DNA from 2 places in the Streptomyces sp. CA-179760 genome. Region 1 is predicted to be linked to the other one. Evidence: predicted binding sites of a transcription regulator. Region 1 holds the regulator's gene; the other holds the start of a gene.

Region 1 (6,075 bases):
TCGGTGATCACCGGGAGAATCCACCCATCGGGGGGTATGCCACCCGAGCCCCGCCCGCACGGGGGCCGCCCGGTCGGGGGCCGCCCGGTCGGGGGGGGAGAGCCGGAAGGATCCTAGAGGCCAGGGAGCAGGGCGGGGGCCCTACTTGCGGAGGCCGATCGCCCGGCAAGCCGTCTCGTACTTGGCCGTGCAGATGTCCGACAGCTTGTAGATGTCGTCCGCGACCACCGTGTCCTCGATGTTCTTCTTCGTCAGCGCGACCACGGGCACCAGCTGGGCCGGGATGCCCTTGTGGGTGGGGCTGTCGACCTTGTCGCGGGTGAGGGCGGCGAACTGGATGTCCCGGCCCTGGACCTTCGCCACGGCCATCTCCGCCGCGTTCTCGGCCTCCTGCGGATACGACTTGTACACGCTCATGTACTGCTCGCCCGCGATGATCCGCTGCACCGCCTGGAGCTCCGCGTCCTGCCCGGTGATCGGCGGCAGGTCGCTCACGCCCGCGGCCTCCAGCGCCTTGATGATGCCGCCGGCCATGCCGTCGTTGGCGGAGTAGACCGCGTCGATGTTGTCCTTGCCGATCTTCTCGATCGCCTCGGCCATGTTGGCCTCGGCGTTCTCCGGCTTCCAGTCCTTGGTGTCGAAGGACTCGGCGATCGTCACCTTGCCGTTCAGCTCGGACATCGCACCCGCCTTGAACTGCTTGGCGTTCGGGTCGGTCGACGAGCCGTTCATCATGACGATCTTGTCGGAGAGGTTCGCGTCCTCGCCGATGGCCTCCAGCAGGGTGCGCCCCTGGACCTCGCCGACCAGCTCGTTGTCGAAGGAGATGTACGCCTCGATCGGGCCCTCGGCCAGCCGGTCGTAGGCGATGACCGGGATGCCGGCCTCCTTGGCCTTCTTGACGCCGCTCGCGATGGCCTGCGAGTCGACCGCGTCCAGCAGGACCACGTCGACCCGGTCGTCGATCATCTTCTGCAGCTGGCCCGCCTGCGTGTCGGCGTCCGCCTCGGCGTTGGCGTACTCGACGCGGCCCTTGTTGTCGGTGAGGGACTCGACCTTCGTCTTGATGATCGGGTAGTCGAAGTTCTCGTACCGGGTGTTCGCCTTCTCCGGGAGCAGCAGGCCCACCGTGATGTCGTTGCCCTTGGCCGGGCTCGCGTCGTCACTGCTCCCCGTCGCGTTGAGCGCGCCGCACCCGGCGAGCGTGACGGACATCGCGGCCGCGGCCACGGATATGGAGATACGACGACGCATGTCGGGAGCCCACTTCACGTGTGATTCGGACGTGGGCACAGCTTTGTGGCCCATGTGACTGAAAAGCCAACGCGGACGCGGCCCCCAGCGTCAAGCGGAAGCACTTAACGAGATGACAACACCACGCTCCGCGATCGTTGTGAAGACTCTGCGGAATCATCTCCAGGTTCCCCGCACGGGCCACCCATCGATGGGAGACCCAGCGAAACCGGGCCAAGACACACGAAAGGGGCCGGGAGTCGCCTCCCGGCCCCTTCCACAGACTGTGGACAGGCATTCAGTCCGGCAGTCAGTCCGACTGCTGCCGCTTCGGCCGCCACACCACCAGCGCGCTGCTCTGCTGGACCTCCTGGTACGGCACCAGGTCCCGGCGGTACGACGCGTGCACCGCCGCCTCGCGCTGGCGCATCGCCGCCGCCGCGCCGTCGAGCGCGTTCTGCAGCTCGGCCGCCCGGGCCTGGAGCGCGGCGACCTGGTTCTCCAGTTCGATGATGCGCTTGATACCGGCCAGGTTGATGCCCTCGTCCTGCGACAACTGCTGGACAGTGCGCAGCAGTTGGATGTCACGGGCCGAGTAGCGCCGGCCCCGGCCCGCGGTGCGGTCCGGAGACACCAGACCCAGGCGGTCGTACTGGCGCAGGGTCTGCGGGTGCAGGCCGGACAGCTGGGCCGCCACCGAGATGACGTAGACCGGGGTTTCCTCGGTCAGTTCATACGGATTGCGCCGACGACCGTCCATCTGCCTCATGCTCCCTTCGCGGCCTGGAACAGATCCGCCCGCGGATCCTCACCCGAAGTCGCCTCGCGATACGCCTCGAGTGCGTCACGAGCCTTCCCCGTCAGGTCCGTCGGAACACTCACTTCGACGGTGACCAGCAGGTCCCCGCGGGTGCCGTCCTTGCGGACCGCGCCCTTGCCCCGGGCGCGCATGGTGCGGCCGTTGGGCGTGCCCGGCGGGAGCTTCAGCGTGACGGGCGGGCCGCCCAGCGTGGGCACCCGCACCTCGCCGCCGAGGGCCGCCTCGGTGAAGGTCACCGGGACGGTGACGGTGAGGTTGTCGTCCTTGCGGCCGAACACCGGATGGGCGTCGACATGCACGACCACGTACAGGTCGCCCGCCGGGCCGCCCCGCTCACCGGGCGCGCCCTTGCCGCGCAGCCGGATCCGCTGGCTGTCGCTGACGCCGGCGGGGATGCGCACCTGCATGGTCCGTGAGGACTTGGCCCGGCCGCTGCCCTTGCAGACCTCGCAGGCGTGCTCCGCGATCAGGCCGCGGCCCTTGCAGTCCGGGCAGGGGTCGGTGAGGGAGAAGCCCCCGCCGCTGCCCCGGGCGACCTGCCCGGTGCCGACGCAGGTCGGGCACACGCGCGGTGTGCCGTTCTTGTCGCCGGTGCCCGAACAGGCCTTGCAGGGTGACTGCGAGGACATCCGCAGCGGGACCGTCGCGCCCTCGATCGCCTCGGTGAAGCTGAGCGTGACCTCGGACTCGATGTCCTGGCCGCGCCGCGGGTGCGTGCGCGTCCCCGCGCCCGTACCGCCGCGGTTGAACAGGCCCCCGAAGACGTCACCGATCCCGCCGCCGAAGCCGCCGGCTCCCTGGCCCCCGCCCTGGGCGCCGCCTCCGAAGAGGTCGCCCAGGTCGAAGTTGAAGTTGCCGCCGCCCGCGCCGCCCGGCCCCGGGCGGAAGCCACCGCCCGCGAAGAGGGCGCGTGCCTCGTCGTACTCCTTGCGCTTCTTGGGGTCGCCGAGAATGTCGTTGGCCTCGGAGATCTCCTTGAAGCGCTCCTCCGCCTTGACGTTTCCCGTGTTGGCGTCCGGGTGGTTCTCGCGGGCGAGCTTCCGGTACGCCTTCTTGATCTCGGCCTCGGTGGCGTCCTTGGGGACGCCGAGGACCTTGTAGTAGTCCTTCTCGATGAAGTCCTTGGTGCTCATCCTCGACGCCCCTCCTTCCTGTCGTCCGATATGACGTCAGCCCTCGTCCGGGCCACCGCTCTCCTTGTCGTCGGCGTCGGCGGACTCGTCCGCCTTGACCGTCTGTGCCCCCGGCTGGGGTTCGGCCACAGCCACCCGCGCGGGGCGGATGGTGCGCTCGCCGATCCGGTACCCGGGCTGCAGAATCGCCACGCACGTCGTCTCGGTGACGTCCGGTGCGTAACTGTGCATCAGGGCTTCGTGGATCGTCGGGTCGAAGGGCTCGCCCTCCTTGCCGAACTGCTGCAGGCCCATCTTCGCCGCGGTGCCCTCCAGCGACTCGGCGACGGACTTGAAGCCGCCGACCAGTTCGCCGTGCTCCCGCGCGCGGCCGATGTCGTCGAGCACGGGCAGGAGCTCGGTCAGGAGGTTCGCGATGGCGATCTCCTTGACCGCGATCCGGTCGCGCTCGACCCGGCGGCGGTAGTTCTGGAACTCGGCCTGGAGGCGCTGGAGGTCGCCCGTGCGCTCGCCCAGCGCCGTGCGGGCCTGGTCCAGCTGGGCCACCAGGGCCACGTCCTGGCCCGTGTCCCCGGCCGGGGCCGCTCCCTCCTCGGAGGAGGCGGCCTTCGGCTCGGCGTCATCGGAGGTGGCGCCGGAAGGGACGTCGGGCTGCTGCTCGTCGAAGCCCGGGGTCTCCTCCGTCACGCGGCACCATCCTTCCGGTCCTCGTCGACGATCTCGGCGTCGACGACGTCGTCGTCGGCCTTGGCGTCACCGGCACCGGCACCCGCGCCGGCTCCGGCGGCGCCGTCGGCCTGCGCGGCGTTCGCGTCGGCGTACATGGCCTGGCCGAGCTTCTGCGAGACGGCCGCGACCTTCTCCGTGGCGGTGCGGATCTCGGCCGAGTCCTCGCCCTTGAGCTTCTCCTTCAGCTCATTGACGGCTTCCTCGACCTCGGTCTTGATCTCGCCCGGGACCTTGTCCTCGTTGTCCTTGAGGAACTTCTCGGTCTGGTAGACGAGCTGCTCGCCCTGGTTGCGGGACTCGGCGGCCTCGCGGCGCTTGTGGTCCTCCTCCGCGTACTGCTCGGCCTCCTGGCGCATGCGGTCGACCTCGTCCTTCGGCAGCGAGGAGCCGCCGGTGACGGTCATCTTCTGCTCCTTGCCGGTGCCGAGGTCCTTCGCCGTGACGTGCATGATGCCGTTGGCGTCGATGTCGAAGGACACCTCGATCTGCGGGACGCCGCGGGGCGCCGGGGGCAGACCGGTCAGCTCGAACATCCCGAGCTTCTTGTTGTACGCCGCGATCTCGCGCTCGCCCTGGTAGACCTGGATCTGCACGGAGGGCTGGTTGTCCTCGGCGGTGGTGAAGATCTCGGACCGCTTGGTCGGGATCGTCGTGTTCCGCTCGATGAGCTTGGTCATGATGCCGCCCTTGGTCTCGATACCGAGGGACAGCGGGGTGACGTCGAGGAGCAGGACGTCCTTGACCTCGCCCTTGAGGACACCGGCCTGCAGGGCGGCGCCGATGGCGACGACCTCGTCCGGGTTGACGCCCTTGTTGGCGTCCTTGCCGCCGGTCAGGTCCTTGACCAGCTCGGCGACGGCGGGCATACGCGTGGAGCCACCGACGAGAACGACGTGGTCGATCTCGGAGAGGTTGATCCCGGCGTCCTTGATGACGTTGTGGAACGGCGTCTTGCAGCGCTCCAGCAGGTCCGCGGTCAGCTGCTGGAACTGGGCGCGGGTGAGCTTCTCGTCGAGGTGCAGGGGGCCCTCGGCGGAGGCGGTGATGTAGGGCAGGTTGATCGAGGTCTCGGTGGACGAGGACAGCTCGATCTTCGCCTTCTCGGCGGCCTCGCGCAGACGCTGCAGGGCCATCTTGTCCTTGCCCAGGTCCACGCCGTGGCCGGACTGGAACTGCTGGACCAGGTAGTCGACGACGCGCTGGTCCCAGTCGTCACCACCGAGGTGGTTGTCACCGTTGGTGGCCTTCACCTCGACGACGCCGTCGCCGATCTCCAGCAGCGAGACGTCGAACGTACCGCCACCGAGGTCGAAGACCAGGATGGTCTGGTCGTCCTTGTCGAGGCCGTACGCCAGAGCGGCCGCGGTGGGCTCGTTGACGATGCGCAGGACGTTGAGGCCCGCGATCTCGCCGGCCTCCTTCGTGGCCTGGCGCTCGGAGTCGTTGAAGTACGCCGGGACGGTGATGACCGCGTCGGTCACCTTCTCGCCCAGGTAGGACTCGGCGTCCCGCTTCAGCTTCTGGAGCACGAAGGCGCTGATCTGCTGCGGGTTGAAGGGCTTCCCGTCGAGCTCGATCTTCCAGTCCGTGCCCATGTGCCGCTTGACGGAGCGGATGGTCCGGTCCACGTTCGTGACCGCCTGGCGCTTGGCCACCTCTCCGACGAGCACTTCACCGTTCTTGGCGAAGGCGACGACGGACGGCGTGGTCCTGGCGCCCTCGGCGTTGGTGATGACGGTGGGCTCGCCGCCCTCCAGAACGCTGACGACGGAGTTAGTCGTGCCCAGGTCGATGCCGACCGCACGTGCCATGGTTGATTCCTCCAGCTGACTTGAGTGGAACGGACTCAAGTGTGCACGACGGCCCCCGACCGGTCAACAGAGCTGAGTCGACCGGACTCAAGTCTTATCCGTTCCTTACACGCAACGGCGCTCTGACCTGCGGCGACATCTCACGCCGAGGAGCCTTGGGACCTCGGGAGGGGTACACCGAGACGCGTGACACAGCGAGGACGACGACGAGCGCCGCCCCCGCCACCCACCACATCGCGTCGTCGCCGACCCAGCCGGCGTGCGCGAGTACCCCGACGGCCACCCCGGACAACGCCCCGGCCCCCAGCAGCAGACTCGCCCCCGGCGCGGTCAGCCCGAGCCGCCGCAG
Region 2 (6,075 bases), 1.3 Mb from region 1:
CCTGCGCGGACTCGGGAACATGGTGCGGCCGGCCGATCAGTGCGCGCAGATCCCCGTCCGTGACGGTGTACGGCAGCTTCCGCTCGCCCAGTTCGTGCTGGGCCGCGACCTTGCGCAGCAGCCGCGCGACGGACCGCTCCAGATTGCGGACACCCGCTTCGCGCGTGTACTCACCGGCGAGCTTGCGCAGCGCGCCCTCGTCGACGGTGACCTCGTCCTCGGCGAGCCCGGCCCGCTCCAGCTGGCGCGGCAGCAGGTGGTCGCGGGCGATGACGACCTTCTCGTCCTCGGTGTAGCCGTCCAGGCGGACGATCTCCATCCGGTCGGCCAGCGCCTCCGGGATGGCCTCCAGCACGTTGGCGGTGGCCAGGAAGACGACGTCCGACAGGTCCAGCTCGACCTCCAGATAGTGGTCCCGGAAGGTGTGGTTCTGCGCCGGGTCGAGGACTTCGAGGAGGGCGGCGGCCGGGTCGCCCCGGAAGTCCGAGCCCACCTTGTCGATCTCGTCGAGCAGCACCACCGGGTTCATCGACCCGGCCTCCTTGATGGCCCGGACGACACGGCCGGGCAGCGCGCCGACGTACGTACGCCGGTGACCGCGGATCTCGGCCTCGTCGCGCACACCGCCGAGGGCGACCCGCACGAACTTGCGGCCCATGGCGTGGGCGACGGACTCGCCGAGGCTGGTCTTGCCGACGCCGGGCGGGCCCACGAGCGCGAGCACGGCACCGCCGCGCCGCCCGCCGACCACGCCCAGGCCCCGGTCGGTACGCCGCTTGCGCACCGCGAGGTACTCGGTGATCCGCTCCTTCACGTCCTCCAAGCCGGAGTGCTCGGCGTCGAGGACGGCCTGGGCGCCCTGGATGTCGTACGCGTCCTCGGTGCGCTCGTTCCACGGCATCTCCAGAACCGTGTCGAGCCAGGTGCGGATCCAGGAGCCCTCGGGCGACTGGTCGGAGGACCGCTCCAGCTTGTCGACCTCCTTGAGCGCGGCCTCGCGGACGTTCTCCGGCAGGTCGGCGGCTTCGACGCGGGTGCGGTAGTCGTCGGACTCCTCGCCGTCCTGCTCGCCGTTCAGCTCGCGCAGCTCCTTGCGGACGGCTTCCAGCTGACGCCGCAGCAGGAACTCGCGCTGCTGCTTGTCGACGCCTTCCTGGACGTCCTTGGCGATGGACTCGGCCACGTCCTGCTCGGCGAGGTGGTCGCGCAGCTGCTGGGCGGCGAGCTTCAGCCGTGCCACCGGGTCGGTGGTCTCCAGCAGCTCGATCTTCTGGTCGGTGGTCAGGAACGGCGAGTAGCCGGAGTTGTCTGCGAGCGCCGAGACATCGTCGATGGCCTGGACCCGGTCGACGACCTGCCAGGCGCCTCGCCCCCGCAGCCAGGCGGTGGCGAGGGCCTTGTACTCCTTCACCAGTTCGGCGACCTGGCCGGGCAGGGGCTCCGGCACGGACTCGTCGAGGTGGGTGCCCTCGACCCAGAGGGCAGCGCCGGGACCCGTGGTCCCCGCCCCGATGCGCACCCGGCCCCGGCCGCGGATCAGGGCACCGGGATCGCCGTCGGCGAGCCTTCCGACCTGTTCGACGGTGCCGAGGACACCGGTGTTGGCGTAGGTCCCGTCGATCCGCGGCACCAGGAGTACCCGGGGCTTTCCTGGCGTTGACCTGGCAGCGGCCTGAGCGGCCTCCACCGCGGCACGGACCTCGGAGTCACTCAGATCGAGCGGGACCACCATCCCGGGCAGCACGACCTCGCCATCGAGCGGCAGCACGGGCAGGGTGAGCGATGTGAACGCCTTGGACTCAGCAGCCATGATCTCCCCTTCGGCAGTCAAGTTGAGCTATGCCGACTCAATGCACGGGGGCCGCCGGATGTTCCCCGAGGCCGTTCGCTGTGAGCGATCACTCGGGACGCGGAGAAGGGGCAGGGCGTTGGGCCATGTCACACGGCATGTGTTCGGCACGACGGGCGAGGATCTCGACGAGACGGCCGTCCGCAAGGTGGCCGGCGAAGTGACCGGCGACGCGGTCCGGCTGAAGGCGTTCCGGGATCCCTCGGTGGTCACCGGCTGGCTGGACGAGAGCTGGTGGATCGACCCCGAGCCCGGCTGTCCGATGACGGCTCCCTGGCGGCGAACGACGTTCCGGACGTTCCCTACGGCTATCGGCTGCGCACCTGGTCACGCGGCGGGGTGACGCGCGTGCTGGTCGCCGCGCCGGACGGCTCGCTCGCGGCGCGCGGCCAGATCGCCCCGACGGGTGCGACCGCCGTCGCCGACCAGATCGAGACGGCCCCCGGCCACCGCCGCAGAGGGCTCGGCAGCCTCGTCATGCGGACGCTGCGGAACGCCGCCTTCCAGCAGGGGGCGCGGACCGGCGTCCTGTCCGGGACACCCGCGGGACGAGGGCTCCACGAGGCACTGGGCTGGGAGGCGGTGGCCCTGCTGACCAGCGCCAAGCACTGCCCGCCGGCGTGACGAGCCTCGCTCTCAGCTCCCGACAGCGCGTTTCACCCGCCACCGCCGGAGCACCGGCCAGGTCGCGATGCCGACGGCCAGGGCGATCAGATGGCCCCAGTTCGTCATCGGGTCGGTGAAGGCGAGGAGGTCCTGGAGCAGCATTCCGCCGAAGACGGCCAGCAGGGGCACGCGCAGCCAGGGGGAGAGCAGGCCGGCCAGGGCGCCGGTACCGGCCGCGACCCCGAAGCTGACGCCGTAGTCGAGGCGGTGCAGGGAACTGTCGGGGAGGTGCCCGGCCAGCACCGCGAGCCCCACCGGGACCTCGGTCGCCAGGGTGGCCAGGACGTGCCCGAGCAGGAAGACACCGGCCGTGCGCAGGCCGCCGATCCGCCGTTCCAGCGCGGTCAGCACCAGCACGAACCCGATCGTGAACGCCGAGGCCACCCCGCCCGCGACCCACAGCGCGCTGCCGACCAGCACCAGCCCCGGCGTCCGTACCAGGTGCGCGACATCGGTGCTGGAGCCCTGGAGCAGGGCGTGGACCAGCGCGGGGTCCGCGTACGCGGAGATCAGCGAGGTGACACAGAGGACGACCGCGTACCCGAAGGTGAAGGGCGTACCCGTGGGCGTGGGCAGCAGCCGCCAGGGCCGCGGCGGCGTCCGGAGCCGGGGCTCCCGCACCGGGTGGGACTCCCGTACGCCCGCGTCCAGGCTCTCCCGCGGGCCCCGCTGCCTCGGAACCCCGTCCAGCAGCCCCGGCGCGTCGGAAACGGGCGCACCCGCCGGCGCCGTCACGGCCGTCTTGTCGGGCGGCGCGTTGCGTTCCACAGCGGGCGCTCCTTCCGTCGTGCCCCAGCCTTCGCGTACACCTACCCCACTGTCTGTGACCGGCGCCACGCGAGAGCCGATTCACAGCAACCCGAGAGCCGCGCACCGCGTCCGCCGCGCCGCTCCGTAATGCTTGGCGCAGGACACCCCGCACCTGCCAGGATGCTCCGATGCCCACCTCGAACGACCCGCCCGATGTACTGGACCGTCGCGAGGGCCCGCACGGCGAGGTCGTGCTGCGACGGCACGGCGACCGGCTGGAGATCATCGCGAACGGCTGCTTCCTGATGGACACCTCCGACGGCCGCTCGGAGCGACGGCTGATCGACGCGGCCCTGGACGCCCTGGCCGGCCGGGCCCGCCCGGATGTGCTGATCGGCGGACTCGGCGTCGGCTTCTCCCTCGCCCACGCGGCGGCGGACCCCCGCTGGGGAGGGATCGCGGTCGTGGAACGCGAGCACGCGATTGTGGGATGGCATCTCGACGGCCCGCTCTCCGCGTTCTCCGCCGAAGCCTTGGCCGACCCCGCGCGAAAATCGTCGAAACCGATCTCGTGACGTACGTCAATGAGACATCCGACACGTTCGACGCCCTGTGCCTCGACATCGACAACGGCCCCGGCTGGACCGTCACGGAGGGCAACGGGAATCTGTACTCGGCGGCCGGACTGGCAAGCTGCGCCCGGGTGTTGAGACCCGGTGGGGTACTAGCGGTCTGGTCCGCCCAGCCCTCTCCGGAATTCGAAGAAACCTTGCGGAATGCCGGGTTCCAGCTGGTGCGTACCGAAGAGATCCCGGTTGCCCGGGGCGTTCCCGACGTCGTACACCTCGGCATCCGCCCTGGATAGCAAAGGTGTACTGACTCCCCGTACGCTGCTCCCCTGACGCCGATCATTCAAGCGTCAATCGCAACCATGCGCAGGCATAGCCAGTCAGAAGGAATCACCCCACTGATTCCGGAAAGCACACCCCAGGGGCGGGCGATGGAGCAGACACAGACCTCCCACAGCGGTTCGGCGACGGCTACCCCGGGCGCACAGCGCCGGGTTCTCGTCGTCGAGGACGACGCCACGATCGTGGACGCCATCGCGACCCGCCTGCGCGCCGAGGGCTTCCTCGTGCAAACGGCGGGCGACGGTCCGGCGGCGGTCGACACGGCCGAGGCCTGGCAGCCCGACCTGCTGATCCTCGACATCATGCTGCCCGGCTTCGACGGTCTGGAGGTCTGCCGGCGCGTGCAGGCCGCCCGGCCGGTGCCGGTGATGATGCTCACCGCGCGCGACGACGAGACCGACATGCTGGTCGGTCTGGGCGTCGGCGCCGACGACTACATGACGAAGCCGTTCTCGATGCGGGAGCTGGCGGCACGTGTGCACGTGCTGCTGCGCCGTGTGGAGCGGGCCGCGCTGGCCGCCGCGACGCCGCGCAGCGGCATCCTGCGCCTCGGCGAGCTGGAGATCGACCACGCGCAGCGACGCGTGCGGGTGCGCAGTGAGGATGTTCACCTCACGCCGACCGAGTTCGACCTGCTGGTCTGCCTGGCGAACACCCCGCGCGCGGTGCTCTCGCGCGAGCAGCTGCTCGCCGAGGTCTGGGACTGGGCGGACGCCTCCGGCACCCGCACGGTCGACAGCCACATCAAGGCGCTGCGCCGGAAGATCGGCGCCGAGCGCATCCGTACGGTGCACGGCGTGGGCTATGCCCTGGAGACCCCGACGCCATGAGCGGCGGGCCTGCCGCACGGAGAAACCCCGGGGAGCCGGAACCCTGGGGCGGGGTGAGCCCGTTCTCGATCAAGACCAAGCTGGGCGCGCTGGTCGTCATCTCGGTACTGATCACCACAGGCCTGTCGGTGATCGCGGTGCACACGAAGACGGAGCTGCGCTTCATCACGGTCTTCTCGATGATCGCCACGCTCCTCATTACGCAATTCGTGGCCCATTCGCTCACCGCGCCGCTGGACGAGATGACCGCCGTGGCCCGCTCCATCTCGCAGGGCGACTACACCCGCCGGGTGCGGGACAACCGCCGTGACGAGCTGGGCGACCTGGCGGTGACGATCAACGCCATGGCCGACGAGCTGGAGGCCCAGGACCGCCAGCGCAAGGAGCTGGTGGCGAACGTCTCGCACGAGCTGCGCACGCCCATCGCGGGGCTGCGCGCGGTGCTGGAGAACATCGTCGACGGCGTCACCCAGGCCGACCCGGAGACGATGCGCACGGCCCTGAAGCAGACCGAGCGGCTCGGCCGGCTGGTGGAGACGCTGCTGGACCTGTCCCGCCTGGACAACGGCGTCGTACCGCTGAAACAGCGGCGCTTCGAGGTGTGGCCGTATCTGTCGGGCGTGCTGAAGGAGGCCAACATGGTCGCCTCCGTACGCGCGGGCATCGCCACCGGCTCGGGCAGTCACACCCGTACGGACGTCCATCTGCACCTCGACGTCTCCCCGCCGGAGCTGACCGCGCACGCCGACCCGGAGCGCATCCACCAGGTCGTGGCCAATCTCATCGACAACGCGGTCAAGCACAGCCCGCCGCACGGCCGGGTGACGGTGAAGGCGCGGCGCGGCACACTGCCGGAGTCGCTGGAGCTGGAGGTCCTGGACGAGGGCCCCGGCATTCCGAAGTCCGAGTGGCACCGCGTCTTCGAGCGGTTCAACCGCGGCAGCGCCAAGCGGGCGCACGGGGCCGGCAGCGACGGCGGCACGGGACTCGGTCTCGCCATCGCCCGCTGGGCGGTCGACCTGCACGGTGGGCGGATCGGAGTGGCCGAATCCGAGCGAGGTTGCCGGAT

Evidence for each region. Region 1 encodes HspR, which represses chaperone genes until heat shock. Its sites were predicted from a motif close to TTGAGNNNNNNNNNCTCAA; they were not measured.
Region 2: a site for HspR is predicted at 1,833-1,851, ahead of lon (endopeptidase La). Genes of this name have one in related genera too.

The regions. Positions count from the first base shown of each region.
Region 1 is NZ_JBNJLZ010000001.1:5,227,671-5,233,745, reverse strand. Features, by position in the region: gene ACQEV8_RS23685 (substrate-binding domain-containing protein) at 142-1,254, opposite strand; gene ACQEV8_RS23680 (heat shock protein transcriptional repressor HspR) at 1,544-1,993, opposite strand; gene dnaJ (molecular chaperone DnaJ) at 1,999-3,186, opposite strand; gene grpE (nucleotide exchange factor GrpE) at 3,223-3,873, opposite strand; gene dnaK (molecular chaperone DnaK) at 3,870-5,726, opposite strand; gene ACQEV8_RS23660 (MraY family glycosyltransferase) at 5,821-6,075, opposite strand, start outside.
Region 2 is NZ_JBNJLZ010000001.1:6,507,529-6,513,603, reverse strand. Features, by position in the region: gene lon (endopeptidase La) at 1-1,810, opposite strand, end outside; gene ACQEV8_RS29775 (hypothetical protein) at 1,929-2,192, shown strand; gene ACQEV8_RS29770 (N-acetyltransferase family protein) at 2,198-2,473, shown strand; gene ACQEV8_RS29765 (rhomboid-like protein) at 2,486-3,283, opposite strand; partial or broken gene ACQEV8_RS29760 (spermidine synthase) at 3,454-4,130, shown strand; gene ACQEV8_RS29755 (response regulator transcription factor) at 4,266-5,006, shown strand; gene ACQEV8_RS29750 (sensor histidine kinase) at 5,003-6,075, shown strand, end outside.